2 regions of the Arthrobacter sp. TS-15 genome follow, and region 2 is predicted to be linked to the other one. Evidence: predicted binding sites of a transcription regulator. Region 2 holds the regulator's gene; the other holds the start of a gene.
The links. Region 2 encodes HrcA, which represses chaperone genes, less so after heat shock. Its sites were predicted from a motif close to TTNGCACTCGNNNNNNNCGAGTGCNAA; they were not measured.

Region 1: EU811_RS10800 (FmdB family zinc ribbon protein) is a predicted target of HrcA. The motif match lies at 4,286-4,312, and genes of this name have one in related genera.

What each region holds. Positions count from the first base shown of each region.
Region 1 covers NZ_SDXQ01000029.1:120,312-127,020, forward strand. Annotated here, with positions in the region: gene EU811_RS10790 (DUF4011 domain-containing protein) at 1-3,061, shown strand, start outside; gene cpaB (Flp pilus assembly protein CpaB) at 3,088-3,897, opposite strand; gene EU811_RS10800 (FmdB family zinc ribbon protein) at 3,962-4,225, opposite strand; gene EU811_RS10805 (5-formyltetrahydrofolate cyclo-ligase) at 4,380-4,994, opposite strand; gene galU (UTP--glucose-1-phosphate uridylyltransferase GalU) at 5,124-6,029, shown strand; gene EU811_RS10815 (GNAT family N-acetyltransferase) at 6,037-6,648, shown strand.
Region 2 covers NZ_SDXQ01000036.1:189,494-196,202, forward strand. Annotated here, with positions in the region: gene lepA (translation elongation factor 4) at 1-596, shown strand, start outside; gene hemW (radical SAM family heme chaperone HemW) at 597-1,826, shown strand; gene EU811_RS14820 (DUF4870 domain-containing protein) at 1,879-2,292, opposite strand; gene EU811_RS14825 (DUF3097 domain-containing protein) at 2,415-3,266, opposite strand; gene hrcA (heat-inducible transcriptional repressor HrcA) at 3,458-4,465, shown strand; gene dnaJ (molecular chaperone DnaJ) at 4,516-5,640, shown strand; gene EU811_RS14840 (16S rRNA (uracil(1498)-N(3))-methyltransferase) at 5,643-6,416, shown strand; gene EU811_RS14845 (GerMN domain-containing protein) at 6,444-6,709, opposite strand, start outside.

The DNA of each region.
Region 1 (6,709 bases), on a different contig from region 2:
TCAGCAACTCAAAGGCCAGTTGGTCAGAGCCATCATGCGCAATGAGAAAGCGCTTGAGCCACAGCTGGGCAACCTTCACCAGACACTTACCAGCCACCGACATGCACTGATGGACCATGTAGCCTCCCTGCATAACGTCCGTGAGCGGTGGGGTTGCTCGCCGTACCAGGCAATGCAGTCACTTGCCGAATTGACCTCAATTCACCCTGCACCCTCCACTACGGTGCGCTTGAAGCGAAGTGTCCTGGACAATATCAAGGACCGTGAAGAGCTCGCTGGCCGATTGCGTCGGGCCGCCGAGCTTGGCAGCTTCAGCCGGTCCTCCACCTCGAGCCCCTGGTATGGCGCCCGTTTGGTGACCCGCAAGGAGACCGAGGAAGCACAGCAGCTTGCCCGCTCGGCCGAGGAGAAACTTCCGGTCCTGCGGGATCGCATGAAGCAGCTTTCCGATCACGCCGAGATTCGCCTAGGTGAAACTTTCACCGAATGGGGCGCTCAGCTGGAACTGCTCATTGCCGTACGCGAGAGCCTGGATAAGTTCACCCCAGATATCTTTGACCGGCCGGTGCACGATCTCATCTCCGCCACTGCCACCTCTGCCTGGCGCCGTGAGCGCAACCTTGAGATGCCCTCCATGCAGCGCTCCCGCCTGCGTCGGGTAGCTAAGGAATACGTGCGGCCCGGTGTTCACATTGCGGACCTTCACAGCTCCTTAGCGCTGGTCCAGGAGCAGCGTGCTCTGTGGGCAGGGTATGCAACAACCCAGCGGCACCCGGCTGTTCCTTCCGGCCTTGCCGATCTCGGTGCACTCTACCGGGAACTCGATGGCGAGCTGCGCCGCCTGGGTGATGCGCTCAAGTACACCTCCGATGGTGGAGCCCTGCACGGGACGCGGTATGCCCAACTCATGGAACGGTTGGAGCGGCTCGTTGCAGACACAGCCACGTTGGAGACGCTTCCTGAGCGGACGCTCCTTATCGAGGAAATGCGCGAGCACGGGCTCGGTGAACTGCTGGCGGATCTTGCTGCCCGGGAAGTCCCGGCGTCTTCTGTAGCCGCCGAACTGGATCTGGCTTGGTGGCAGTCCGCGCTGGAGGCGATGATCAGCGGTGATGATTACCTCGCCATGTCCGACGGTGATTCACTGCGCCGCCTCGAAGCTGAATACCGCCTTGCGGACCAAGCCCACATTGCCAGTGGCGCCGCTCGCCTCCGTTGGCAGCTGGCCCAGAAATGGCGTCAGGGTCTCCTTGAACATCCCAGGCAGGCGGAGCTACTCCGCGCCCTGTTGAAGGATGGCCGGGTGACGCTGCCCGCCCTGAGCGCCCAGGCCCCGGACCTGGTACCCCTGCTGGTGCCGGTATGGTCCGTCAGTCCTTACTTGCTCACCGGGGTGCTCCCGGCCGAGCAAAAATTCGATGCCGTGGTGATCATCGACGCCGAATCCACTTCATTGCAGGCTGTTCTCCCGGCCATCGCCCGGGCACGCCAGGTAGTTGCCTTCGGCGACGCGAAAATTGCCCATGCGCGCACGTTCAGCGTCGCCGTGGAGCCGCCTGTGGCCGGGGTAGCCAGCCACGAGAATGTGGACAGTGCCTTCAAGGCATTGGCCAGGGTCCTTCCCACCTGGCAGCTGAACTGGGTCTACCGTGCGGTGGACGAGGACCTGATCCTCCAGTTGAGCAAAAACTACTACGACGGTGGCCTGCGTCGTTTGCCCGACGGCAACTCGGTCACCGGCTTGGACCGTTCGATCCACGTAGAGTACATACCGGACGGCACCGGGCTGCCCGGGGCGGACCATGAGGGCGTTGAGTCCGTCACCGCGGAGGTCAACCGCGTTGTGGATCTTGTGTTCGAACACGCAAGGCTCCGGCCCCGTACATCACTCGCCGTGGTGACGGCGAGCCTGCGCCATGCTGCCAGGATTGGCGAAGCCATCAGGCTGCAATTGCCCAACCACCCCCTGCTGTCCAGCTTCTTCGGAGCCGGCCCCGAGTCTTTCCGTGTGGTGGACCTTGAGCGCGCACAGGGCCTTGTACGCGACCATGTGATCTTCTCACTGGGCTATGGCCGCACACCGCATGGCCGTGCGCTCCATTCCTTCGGTCCGTTGTCCGCCGAGGGCGGGCGTAACCGTTTCGCCCTGGCAATGACACGTGCCCGGCGCTCCATGCACGTCCTGACGTGCTTCCGGCCCGAGGATCTCGACCTTGATCGCCTGGCCCATGGTGCTGTGGACTTCTACGAACTCCTGGACCGGGAGCTCTCCGGCAACAGCAACCTCGGAACGCCCGCCTCCCGCGCTGTCGCCAGTGAGCAGGCTTTAGGTGAAGATCCGTTGGTGGCCGATCTGGGCGACCGTTTGCGCGCCCGCGGAGCCAGGGTATGGCATCTCTACGACGGCGTGCTGGATATAGCGGCGGCTGCGGACCCCGTCCACACCATTGGCCGGGAGGGTGCTGAAATCCCCACCCCCGTTGCCATCGAATCCGATGGTACTGAACGCTACCGGCGGATGAGCGTCCGTGAACGGAGCCGCCTGCGGCCGCAACTGTTGGAGCGCATGGGATGGCGCTATATGTCGCTCTGGACGATCGAGGTCTTCACCGATCCTTCGTCCTGCGCGGACCGGATAGGCTCCTACTTGGGCCTTGAGAATCACCTTGCACAGTCTGCCTCCACCCACAGTGGTTTCCTTCACGCCCCTGAGGAAGAATTGACCTCGGTAACTGACCAGCCTCTGTTGGCCGGAGATTCCGTTGAGCATGCTGAGGGTGAAGAACCTCAACACGACGTCCATGAAGCAGAGAATTCGAAAGAAGCACCACTGATGGATCAGGAAACAGGCGGCGAGGACCGCGCTACGGAGGAAACCGGCGAGAACACCGGTGGTCCTACGGAAGCGGCCGGGGAACCGAAGTCCCCGGCAGCCAAGACCGGCCCGAGCGGGATTCTGCCCACCAAGGCCGCTGAGGATGATCCCCGGCGGTGGGGCGATGACTCCAACTACGACCATGAGCAGTGGCTCAAGGAACAGAAACCCCCGCACTGGGGCTGAGCGGACAATGATCGTTGAGAAGCCCGCTAGGGGCTAACCAAAACAAAGAAAAGCTTGCCTTGCGTTGATGCGCCGGCAAGCTTTTCTGCTTGTTGAGGATCAGCCGCCACCACCACCAGACCGTCGGTGTCACCTGTACCCAGCCATTCACCGGGCTTGCCGCCCTGGGCTGACGTCCAGAGTACGGGTACAGGTCCTGCGAGGACCTGGCTTTGCCGTGATTCGTCATAGGACCCCGCTGCCGTGAGGACCACTGATACCAGCTGACCGGGGGAGAGTAGCTGGATGGACGAAGGATCGGCCATCCGGAGGGGGACAGCTGCCGATCCCACGGGTGCGCCTATCAGAAGGCCGGGTCCCAGCAGACTCGTCTCCGAAGGGATCTGTCCCTTACCCAGAGGGGACGCAAGTTGGCGGCCAACAAGGGCGCCGACGCTGTCCAAAGCTCCGCTGCTCGCGAGATTGGGTGGTACCTCAACAGTGGTGAAGTCCGCTGCGGTGAGGTGGGTCCCCGTTGGAAGGTCCCGGGCTGCCACGAGGACGCTCACCTGTTGCTCAGACGCAGGGGTGAGTTCCTGGACTGCGATGCCGGCAGCCACGCATAACAGCAGCGCTACTGCCAAGCGGCGGTTACGTGCAATCCAGGAACCAAATCCCGTCCGGCGCCCGCGCTGACCTGAGCGCCCTCCTGGACGACCGCGGTTGAACCGTGAACTGGTCCGGGAGCGGGAATGCGGTTGCAGGGAGCGCGAAGGGCTGATGGGCGGCCAAGTACCGGCGGCTCGCGATGAGCGTTCAGCACGGGCGAGGAGGGCGCTGCGTGACATATGTGGCATGCCGCCACGGTAGCCAGCTTCCCGGGCCGCAAACAGCGCCCGGGTGCCCTATGTGGAAAACCAGTTAGTTGGTTGCCGCTGCAGTTGCCGGTGCTGCTGAAGGCGCGGGTGTAGAAGCAGCAGGCGCCGCTGAAACAGTGCTGCCCTTGGCATCCCGGGAATCAGTCCGGTAAAACCCGGAGCCCTTGAAAACGACGCCTACGCTGTTGAACTTCTTCCGCAGGGCGCCTTTGCATTCGGGGCACTCCGTCAAGGAGCTGTCAGAGAAGGACTGGACGATGTCGAAGGCATGGTCACAGTCTTTGCAAGCGTATGCGTATGTGGGCACTGAGTTCCTCCTTTAGGACAAAGTTCAGGTCCTGGGCAGCGTCGGTGGAGATAGTCCGCCTTAGCAGTCACAGGGCCTGAGTGCTAATTCTATCATCGGTCGCCGCAGGGCGTACCCGCGGTAGTTCCGGCCTCACTTGATAAGCCGGCCACCATCAGCGCTGCTCGGCGTCGTCGCCGAGTTCAACCACTCCGGACGGTGTCAGCACTTGACGCACGGGGCGATCAAAGGCCTCGGCGGGAATGGACCCCGAAGGTAACAAATCGTCGTCGAACACTACGGCGATGGTGGGCGGCCTGCCGCCGGAAGCATCCAGGCCTTGGAGGAGCCTGTCGTAATAGCCGCCTCCCTGGCCGATCCGGTTGCCGTCCCGGTCCACCGCCGTCGCGGGCATGAAGATCCCCGCGGTACCGGCAACTACCGAGCTCTCCAGCCGCTCACCCTCCGGCTCGTCTATCGGCGCAAAGGTGGACCGGACAAATGCTGTGTCAGGTGTCCAATACACCCAGCTCAAAAGCCGCCCCGGCTCGCAGACGGGCAGTAGCACCCGGTGCCCGGCCTTGTGCAGGGCTGTGATCAAAGGGATGGTGGGCGGCTCGAAAGCGACGCCCAGGTACACGGCAAAGGTCGAGGAAGCGCCGGGGGAGACCTTGGCCGCCCAGGCCGTGCCATGCTGTGCAAGGGACTCTCCAGCGCGAGCCAGGTGTTCAGGACTGAGGGCCCGCCTGTGCAGCCGCCGACTGCTGCGAATGTCTTCCTTCGATGCCATCTCTGTCCGTTCGGGTGGTTGTCGCGCGCCGGTTGAGCTGCAGAGGTTATCCACTGCGGAAAACCAAATGTGCTAACGACGCGGCGAGGGGTTTAGCCGTTGGTGTGTTCCGTCCGTTACATTAGTCCGGTGACTCTAGAAAACAACGCTGTCCGCAAGGCCGTCATTCCCGCAGCAGGCCTTGGCACCCGCTTCCTGCCCGCCACCAAGGCGATGCCAAAGGAAATGCTGCCCGTGGTGGACAAGCCTGCCATCCAGTATGTCGTCGAAGAAGCGGTCAAGGTGGGCCTGCATGACGTCCTGATGATTACAGGGCGCAGCAAGCGGGCACTCGAAGACCACTTTGACCGTGTGCCGGCTCTTGAGGCCACGCTTGCTGAAAAGGGCGACACCGCCAAGCTTGAAGCCATTCAGTCCGCCACCAACCTCGGTGATATCCACTACGTCCGCCAGGGCGACCCTAACGGCCTCGGTCATGCTGTCCTTCGTGCAAAGCAGCACGTTGGGTACGAGCCCTTCGCCGTTCTGCTCGGCGATGACCTGATCGATGCCCGTGAAGACCTGCTGAGCGAAATGATTGCTGTTCAGCAGAAGACCGGTGGTTCCGTTGTTGCACTCATCGAGGTAGAGCCTTCCAAGATCAGCGCCTATGGTTGCGCCGATGTTGAGGACAACGGTGAAGATGGCTACGTGCGCATCAAGCAACTCGTCGAAAAGCCTTCTCCGGAAGAGGCGCCCTCCAACCTTGCCGTGATTGGACGTTACGTGCTGCACCCGGCCGTGTTCGACGTCTTGGAGAAGACGGCTCCCGGTCGCGGCGGAGAAATCCAGTTGACCGATGCCCTTGAGGTGCTTGCTGCCGGCGAAGGTGAAGGTTACGGCGTCTACGGCGTTGTGTTCCGTGGCCGTCGTTACGACACCGGCGACAAGCTCAGCTACCTCAAGGCCTGCATCGAGCTTGCCTGCGAACGCGAAGACCTCGGTCCTGAGCTTCGCGAGTGGCTGCCCAACTTCACCGCCACACTTCCCAAATAGACAAATGATGTATGGCTCTGCGATCTGGCCGGTAACGCTGGAAAGCGGAGACCTGCTGCTCCGGCCCATTCGATACCGCGACAAGCGGGAATGGTCCGAAGTCCGTTCGCGGAACAGCGAGTGGCTGGCGCCGTGGGAGGCGTCCAACCCGGCTCCGGGTGGGCGCCTGCCCAGCTACCGTCAAATGGTGGGGTCCTTGAATGAGCAGGCCCGTCAGTCAACCGCTTTGCCGTTTCTCATAGTTGAGAGAACGGCCGGTTTTCGCGAGCCGCAAATCGTCGGCCAGTTGACGGTCTCATCCATCGTGTGGGGATCGGCCATGATGGCCACCCTTGGATACTGGGTTGATAAAGACCGGGCCGGGCGCGGCATCGCTCCAACGGCGGTTGCCATGGCAACCGACCACTGCTTCCGGGTGCTGGGCTTGCACCGTATGGAAATCAACATCCGTCCAGAGAACTCTCCGAGTTTGAGGGTTGTGGAGAAGCTCGGATTCCGCGATGAAGGTTACCGGGAACGCTACCTGCACATCAACGGCGAATGGGCTGATCACCGCTCTTTTGCGTTGACGGCCGAGGAGGTGCCGGAAGGACTCCTGCGCAGGTGGCTGAGAGGATAAACGGGCAGGTCATCGGCCATTTCGCTCATATCTCCAGTCATTTGCGGACTCGCCCACGACA
Region 2 (6,709 bases):
CCATCCTCGCTCCTAACGAGTTTGTCGGTTCCATCATGGAACTGTGCCAAAGCCGCCGTGGCCAGATGCGAGGCATGGACTATTTGTCCGAGGACCGCGTTGAACTCCGCTACTGGATCCCGCTGGCGGAGATCGTCTTCGACTTCTTCGACCTCCTGAAGTCCAAGACGCGCGGTTACGCCTCACTGGACTGGAAGGCTGACGGCGAGCAGGTGGCCGATCTGGTCAAGGTCGACATCCTGCTGCAGGGTGAACAAGTTGATGCCTTCAGCGCCATCACCCACCGCGATAAGGCCTACGCCTACGGCGTGATGATGACCGGCAAGCTCCGTGAGCTGATTCCCCGGCAGCAATTCGAAGTGCCCATCCAGGCCGCCATCGGATCCCGCATCATTGCCCGCGAGAGCATCCGGGCCATCCGTAAGGACGTTCTTGCCAAGTGCTACGGCGGTGACATCACCCGTAAGCGCAAGCTGCTCGAGAAGCAGAAAGAGGGCAAGAAGCGCATGAAGATGGTCGGTCGCGTGGAGGTGCCCCAGGAGGCATTCATCGCAGCCCTGACCACCGATGAGTCCAAGGACAAGGCCAAGAAGTAAATGCCCAGCGTCCTCCCTTTGGGTGACCCGGCACCTGCGGATGGCATCTTGCCTCCGCAGGTGTTGGCCGGCGTCGAGCACCGCAAGTTCGGGCTCTATGTCCACATACCGTTCTGCGCCGTGCGCTGTGGCTACTGTGATTTCAACACTTACACTGCCACCGAACTCGGTGGCGGCGCCTCCCAGGACGCGTACGCCGCTACGGCGGTCTCTGAACTGGACTTCGCCTCTCTGGCACTGGACGCCTCGGGGTTACCCCGTCGTCCCCTCAGTACTGTTTTCTTTGGGGGTGGCACGCCCACCCTTCTCCCGGCAGAGGACCTGGCCCGGATCCTTAGGGCCGCCATCGGCCATTGGGGGCTGGAACCCGGCGCCGAGGTAACTACCGAAGCCAACCCGGATTCAGTAACTCCTGAATCCCTGAAGCTTCTGGCCGACGCAGGCTTCACCAGGGTCTCCTTCGGCATGCAGTCAGCCGTACCCCACGTGCTGAAGGTCCTGGACCGCACCCACACACCGAGCCGGGTGCCTCTTGTTGTGCAGTGGGCGCGGGAAGCCGGCCTCTCCGTGAGCCTGGACCTTATCTACGGCACCCCTGGAGAGTCCATGGGTGACTGGCAGCTGTCACTCGAAACCGCTTTGTCGTACCAGCCGGACCACATCAGTGCCTACGCTCTGATCGTTGAGGATGGCACTAAGCTGGCCGCCCAGATACGCCGGGGCGAGGTGCCCGGGATTGATGACGACGACCACGCCTCCAAATACGAGCTTGCCGACAAAATGATCTCCGAAGCGGGCTTGCACTGGTACGAGGTCAGCAACTGGTCGCGGACGCCGGACCAGGCTTGCCGGCACAATCTTGCCTACTGGCGGGGAGATGACTGGTGGGGTATCGGTCCAGGCGCCCACTCCCACGTGGGGGGTGTCCGGTGGTGGAACGTCAAGCACCCCACGGCGTACGCCTCGAGGCTCGGGAGCGCTAGCTCTCCGGCTGCCGGGCGGGAAACCCTCGATGCCGATACCCGGGAAGTCGAACGCATTATGCTGGAGGCACGGCTCGGCACAGGGTTGTCCGTAGATGCCTTGGACGCGATCGGACGGCACGCGATGGCCGGGCTTATTGCCGACGAATTGGTGGACCCTGTTCAGGCGTTCAAGGGCCGTTTGGTCCTTACGCTGAAGGGTCGTCTCCTGGCTGACGCCGTAGTTCGAAGGATCCTGCCCGACTGACCCGCGGGCTCATGCCCGTCGGAGCAAGCAGTCCTGGACGAGCGGAGGTGAGCTACTTAATCCAGCGCAGGTTGACCTTGTAACGGTGAGGCTGCCCGTGGTTTACCCTGATGCCCGCCGAGACGGAGAAACACGTCAGGGCAACCCAGATCGCGGTGGCGATGACGGCGAAGATGTTGCCGACCACAGGAAGCAGGACCAAAATGTTGGCCAGAACTGCTGCGATGGTGGGAGGCAGCGTGAAGTTCAGCGCTTCTTTGGATTCCTGTGCGGTGAACGGTCCACGATCCCGGAAAATCAGGTAAATCAGAAGGGACGGCAGGCATCCCAGGATGCCGCCAAAGTGGGCCAGAGTAGCCCATTGCCTGTCCTCGCTGGCTGTCAACGGGAGTGCGTTGGCAGGCGCGCCATGGTACTGGGGCCGGCCTGCGGCGCTGCCCGGTTCTTCAGGAGCGTTATCTGCCACGTTGTCTTCCCTTTGCTTTAAAGATGCTGCGGTGTTGCTGTCCCAGAATACCGGCACCGACGCACCTGCCGGGACCAACGCCCCGTTGACACGGTAGTTGCTGATACCTGAAGGACTCCACCTCAAGGAACCGTCAAAAAATCGATGACTTCTTCCACCCGTCCCAAGAGCGATGGCTCAAGGTCGGCATAGGTGCGGACTGCGCCCAGAAGGCGTTGCCAGCCCAAGCCTATGTCCTCAGGGGTCTCATGGGGCCAGCCGAACGCGCTGAGGATTCCGGTCTTCCAATCGATCCCGCGGGGTACGGCGGGCCAGGCCTCAATGCCCAGGACCTTGGGCCTGATCGCCTGCCAGACATCCACGTAGGGGTGTCCAACAATGAGGACGTTTCCCGCAGCCCCCGGGACCGTCATGGCCTCGGCGGCAATTCGGGACTCTTTGGACCCGGGCACAAGGTGGTCCACGAGGATTCCAAGCCGGCGGCCTGAGCCGGGATTGAAGTCGGCGATGGCGGACTTCAGGTCATCAACGCCGTGCAATGGCTCCACCACGATGCCTTCCACCCGGAGATCATCACCCCATACCTTCTCCACCAGTTCGGCGTCGTGCTTTCCTTCCACCCAAATGCGGCTGGCCTTGGCTACCTGTGCCCGTTGCCCCTGGACCCTGACGGAACCCGAGGCCGTCCGGCCGGACGGAACCCCGGATGCAGCGGTGCGGGGGGCGGGAGGCATCAAGCGGATAGCCTGACCTTCGAGCAGGAAGCCAAAGCCCAGCTGGAACGATTTGGTCTTTCCACGCCGGTCTTCCAAGGAGACCACGTGCATTCCGCCCGACTTCTCAACGCGGGTTACTTCACCCACCCAGCCCGACTGCACGTCCTCGAGGACCATTCCCCGCTGCACGGCTACTTCCGGCAGCTTCTGTTTGGCCGGAGCGGACAGATCCTGCGGGCCCCAATTGTTCAAAGCCAAGGGATTCCTACCTTTGTGCTGGTTTACGGTGCGGGCCGAAGCCGCCCGCGGCAGGTTTCAATGCTAACAACGGGGTGGCTCATACTAGACTTGTTAGCACTTGGGCATGTTGAGTGCTAAGTGTGGAGGTCTGAGCGGGATCCCGCGTTGACCGGTCGGAAGAACCATGGCAGTCGTCAGGAGGTGGAGCATTGAGTGAGCCGCGCAAGCTCGAAGTGCTGCGTGCCATCGTTGAGGATTACGTGCATTCCAGGGAACCTGTCGGGTCCAAGGCCCTCGTGGAGCGGCATCATCTTGGCGTTTCCAGCGCTACCATCAGGAATGACATGGCGGTTTTGGAAGAGGAAGGCCTGATTGCGGCGCCTCACACCAGTGCCGGTCGAATCCCCACTGACAAGGGCTATCGCCTTTTCGTTGACCGCATTTCGCAGGTCAAACCGCTCTCAGCGGCCGAGCGCAGGGCCATCCATTCTTTGCTCGAGGGCCCCGATGATGTCGACGACATCTTGGAGCGCACCGTAAGGCTTCTGTCACAGCTGACCAACCAGGTGGCCGTTGTGCAGTACCCGCATTCGAACCGCGCGCTTGTTCGCCACGTGGAATTCGTCCTCTTGGCCCCTCAACAGGTCCTCGTGGTCCTAATTGCGGACACCGGCAGCGTGGGGCAGAAGGTCATCGACGCTGGGTCCGATGTGAGCAATGAGGCCCTGATGCTCCTGAGGTCCCGGTTCCTGGGCAACATTGCCGGCACACAGCTGGCGCTTTTGCCTCAAGTGCTTCCTTCTGTCGTTGCGCTGTGTCCGCCGGAACTGCGCAGTCTGGCGAAGACGTTGGCCCAGGGGCTTCAATCGTTGAGCGACACCAGCCGCGAAGAGCGCATCCTGATGGCTGGAACGGCAAACCTGGCCCGCTCCAACGTTGACTTCCCCCTGAGCATAGGCCCTGTGCTGGAGGCACTCGAGGAACAAGTTGTCATGCTCCGGTTGTTATCTGACATGGGGGATGATCCCCGCGGCGTTACCGTGAGCATTGGACGCGAGAATCCCTACGATGGCTTGGCGGAGGCCTCCGTCGTAGCTACGGGCTATGGCTCCGGTGCCAAGGTGGGGATTCTTGGTCCCACACGCATGGACTATCCCACCACCATGGCAGCAGTACGAGCCGTGGCCCGTTACCTTTCCCGCATTCTCGGCGGCTAAACACCGGTCCGAGGAAACATCCGTAGTACAACAAGGAAGAGATACCGACTTTGAGCAGCCACTATGACGTTTTGGGAGTCTCGCCGGAAGCCACCGGGGAAGAGATCAAAAAGGCGTACCGCAAGTTGGCGCGGAAACTGCACCCCGACGTAAACCCCGGTGAAGATGTCGCGGAACAGTTCAAGGCCGTGACCCACGCCTACGAGGTGTTGTCCGATCCCCAAAAGCGCCGGGTCTATGATGCCACGGGCAATGAAAACGGCACTGACAACGGTTTCGGTGGCGGCTACGCCGGCCAGGGTTTTGCCTTCCAGGACATCTTCGACACCTTCTTTGGTGGCGGCGGTCAGGGCGGACCGGCCTCCCGGGTCCGGCGGGGCCAGGACGCGCTCATCAGCGTCCGCATCGATTTGAAGGACGCCGTCTTCGGCGTCAACAAGAAGCTTGAAGTGGATACAGCCGTGATCTGCCCCACGTGCGATGGCAGTTGCTGCCGCCCGGGCACCCACCCGGAACGCTGCGACATCTGCGGTGGCAGCGGCCAGGTCCAACGGGCAGTCCGTTCCATCCTGGGCCAGGTCATGACTGCCGCCCCTTGCGGTTCGTGTGAAGGCTTCGGCACAGTCATTAAGGACCCCTGCAACGAGTGCAATGGACAGGGCCGCATCCGCAGTCGTCGTTCCCTCACCATCAAGGTTCCGGCCGGTGTCGCCACTGGTACACGCATCCAGCTGTCCGGGCAGGGTGAAGCGGGCCCCGCTGGAGGCCCCGCCGGCGATCTCTATGTGGAGATCCGGGTCAACAACGACTCCATGTTCATGCGTGAAGGCGACGACCTCCACGCAACACTAAGTGTGCCCATGACCGCTGCGGCACTTGGCACCGAACTGCAGCTGGACACCTTCGACGGCGCGCAGGACATCGACGTCAAGGCCGGTACCCAATCCGGCGAAGTCATTACCCTGCGCGGCTTGGGTGTTACGCACCTCCGGGGTTACGGACGCGGCGACCTCAAGGTGCACTTGCACGTGGAGACCCCGACCAAGCTCGACCCCGCCCAGGAGGAACTCCTGCAGCAGCTCGCCAAGCTGCGCGGCGAGCAGTTTACCGAGGGAAAGCTGGTGGCAAGCGGCGGAATGTTCGCGAAGCTTCGGGACAAGCTCGGTAACCTGTAGCGGTGAGCAATCCGGTTTTCTTTACACCGGCGGGAAGCCTTAACCAGCTGATCCCCGGGTCGACATTTGTGTTGGAAGGTGCTGAGGCGCGCCATGCCGTCACCGTCAAGCGACTGGCCGTGGGTGAGCCCGTGGACATAGCCGACGGTTCGGGCATGCGGTTGACTGGCGCCGTGGTTGACGCCGGTTCCAGCACCCTCACAGTGAAGGCATCCGAGGTAGTCCTCGAGGACCAGCCGGCGGTCCGGCTGGTGCTGGTTCAGGCACTTGCCAAGGGCGATCGGGACGAACTCGCCATCGAGACTGCCACGGAACTCGGAATAGACGCCGTCATTCCGTGGCAGTCCGAGCGGGCAATCGTGCGTTGGAAAGGCGAACGGGCCGCCAAAGCGCACGCGAAATGGCAGTCGGTGGTCACTGCGGCAGCCAAGCAGGCCAGGCGTGCTTGGATTCCTGAGGTACGGTCCATGATGGACACAGCCGCTTTGGCGAAGGCCGTCGCGGCCGCTGATGTGGCCATCATCCTCCATGAAGACGCCAAGAACCCCCTGCGGACCGTCCTTGAAGAGTCGGTCGCGGTCCGGACTGGAGATGATGGGACCCCTCGCGAGGTCCTCTTGATTGTCGGACCGGAGGGTGGCATCTCACCAAGAGAGGTAACGCGGCTCAGTGACGCCGGTGCCGTCACGGCACTTCTGGGTCACCACGTGTTGAGGTCCTCGACGGCGGGACCCGCCGCCGTCGTTCTTGCAAGTGACGTCCTGGGCCGCTGGTAGCCGCCCCGCAGCTCGTCGAACCCGCAGCTAACCGACGTTGAACAGGCGGGTGTCGGTGCTCGTTTCGATGGTTGCGCCGGCCTCATCCACTTGTGAAACCCGCAGCTCATATTTGCCGGCCTTCAGTGTGGCACTGAAGGTGAAGGCTCCGTATTGACCAGGCGCACCGGTTGCTTGCGTTCTCCCGGTGAGCAGGCTGCTCTTTTCGCCCTTGCCATTCTCCTGCAGAATCTGCCAGCTGACCGGCTTTGAACTGTCGGTGCTGCGGCCATTGAACTTGACTACACCGGCAG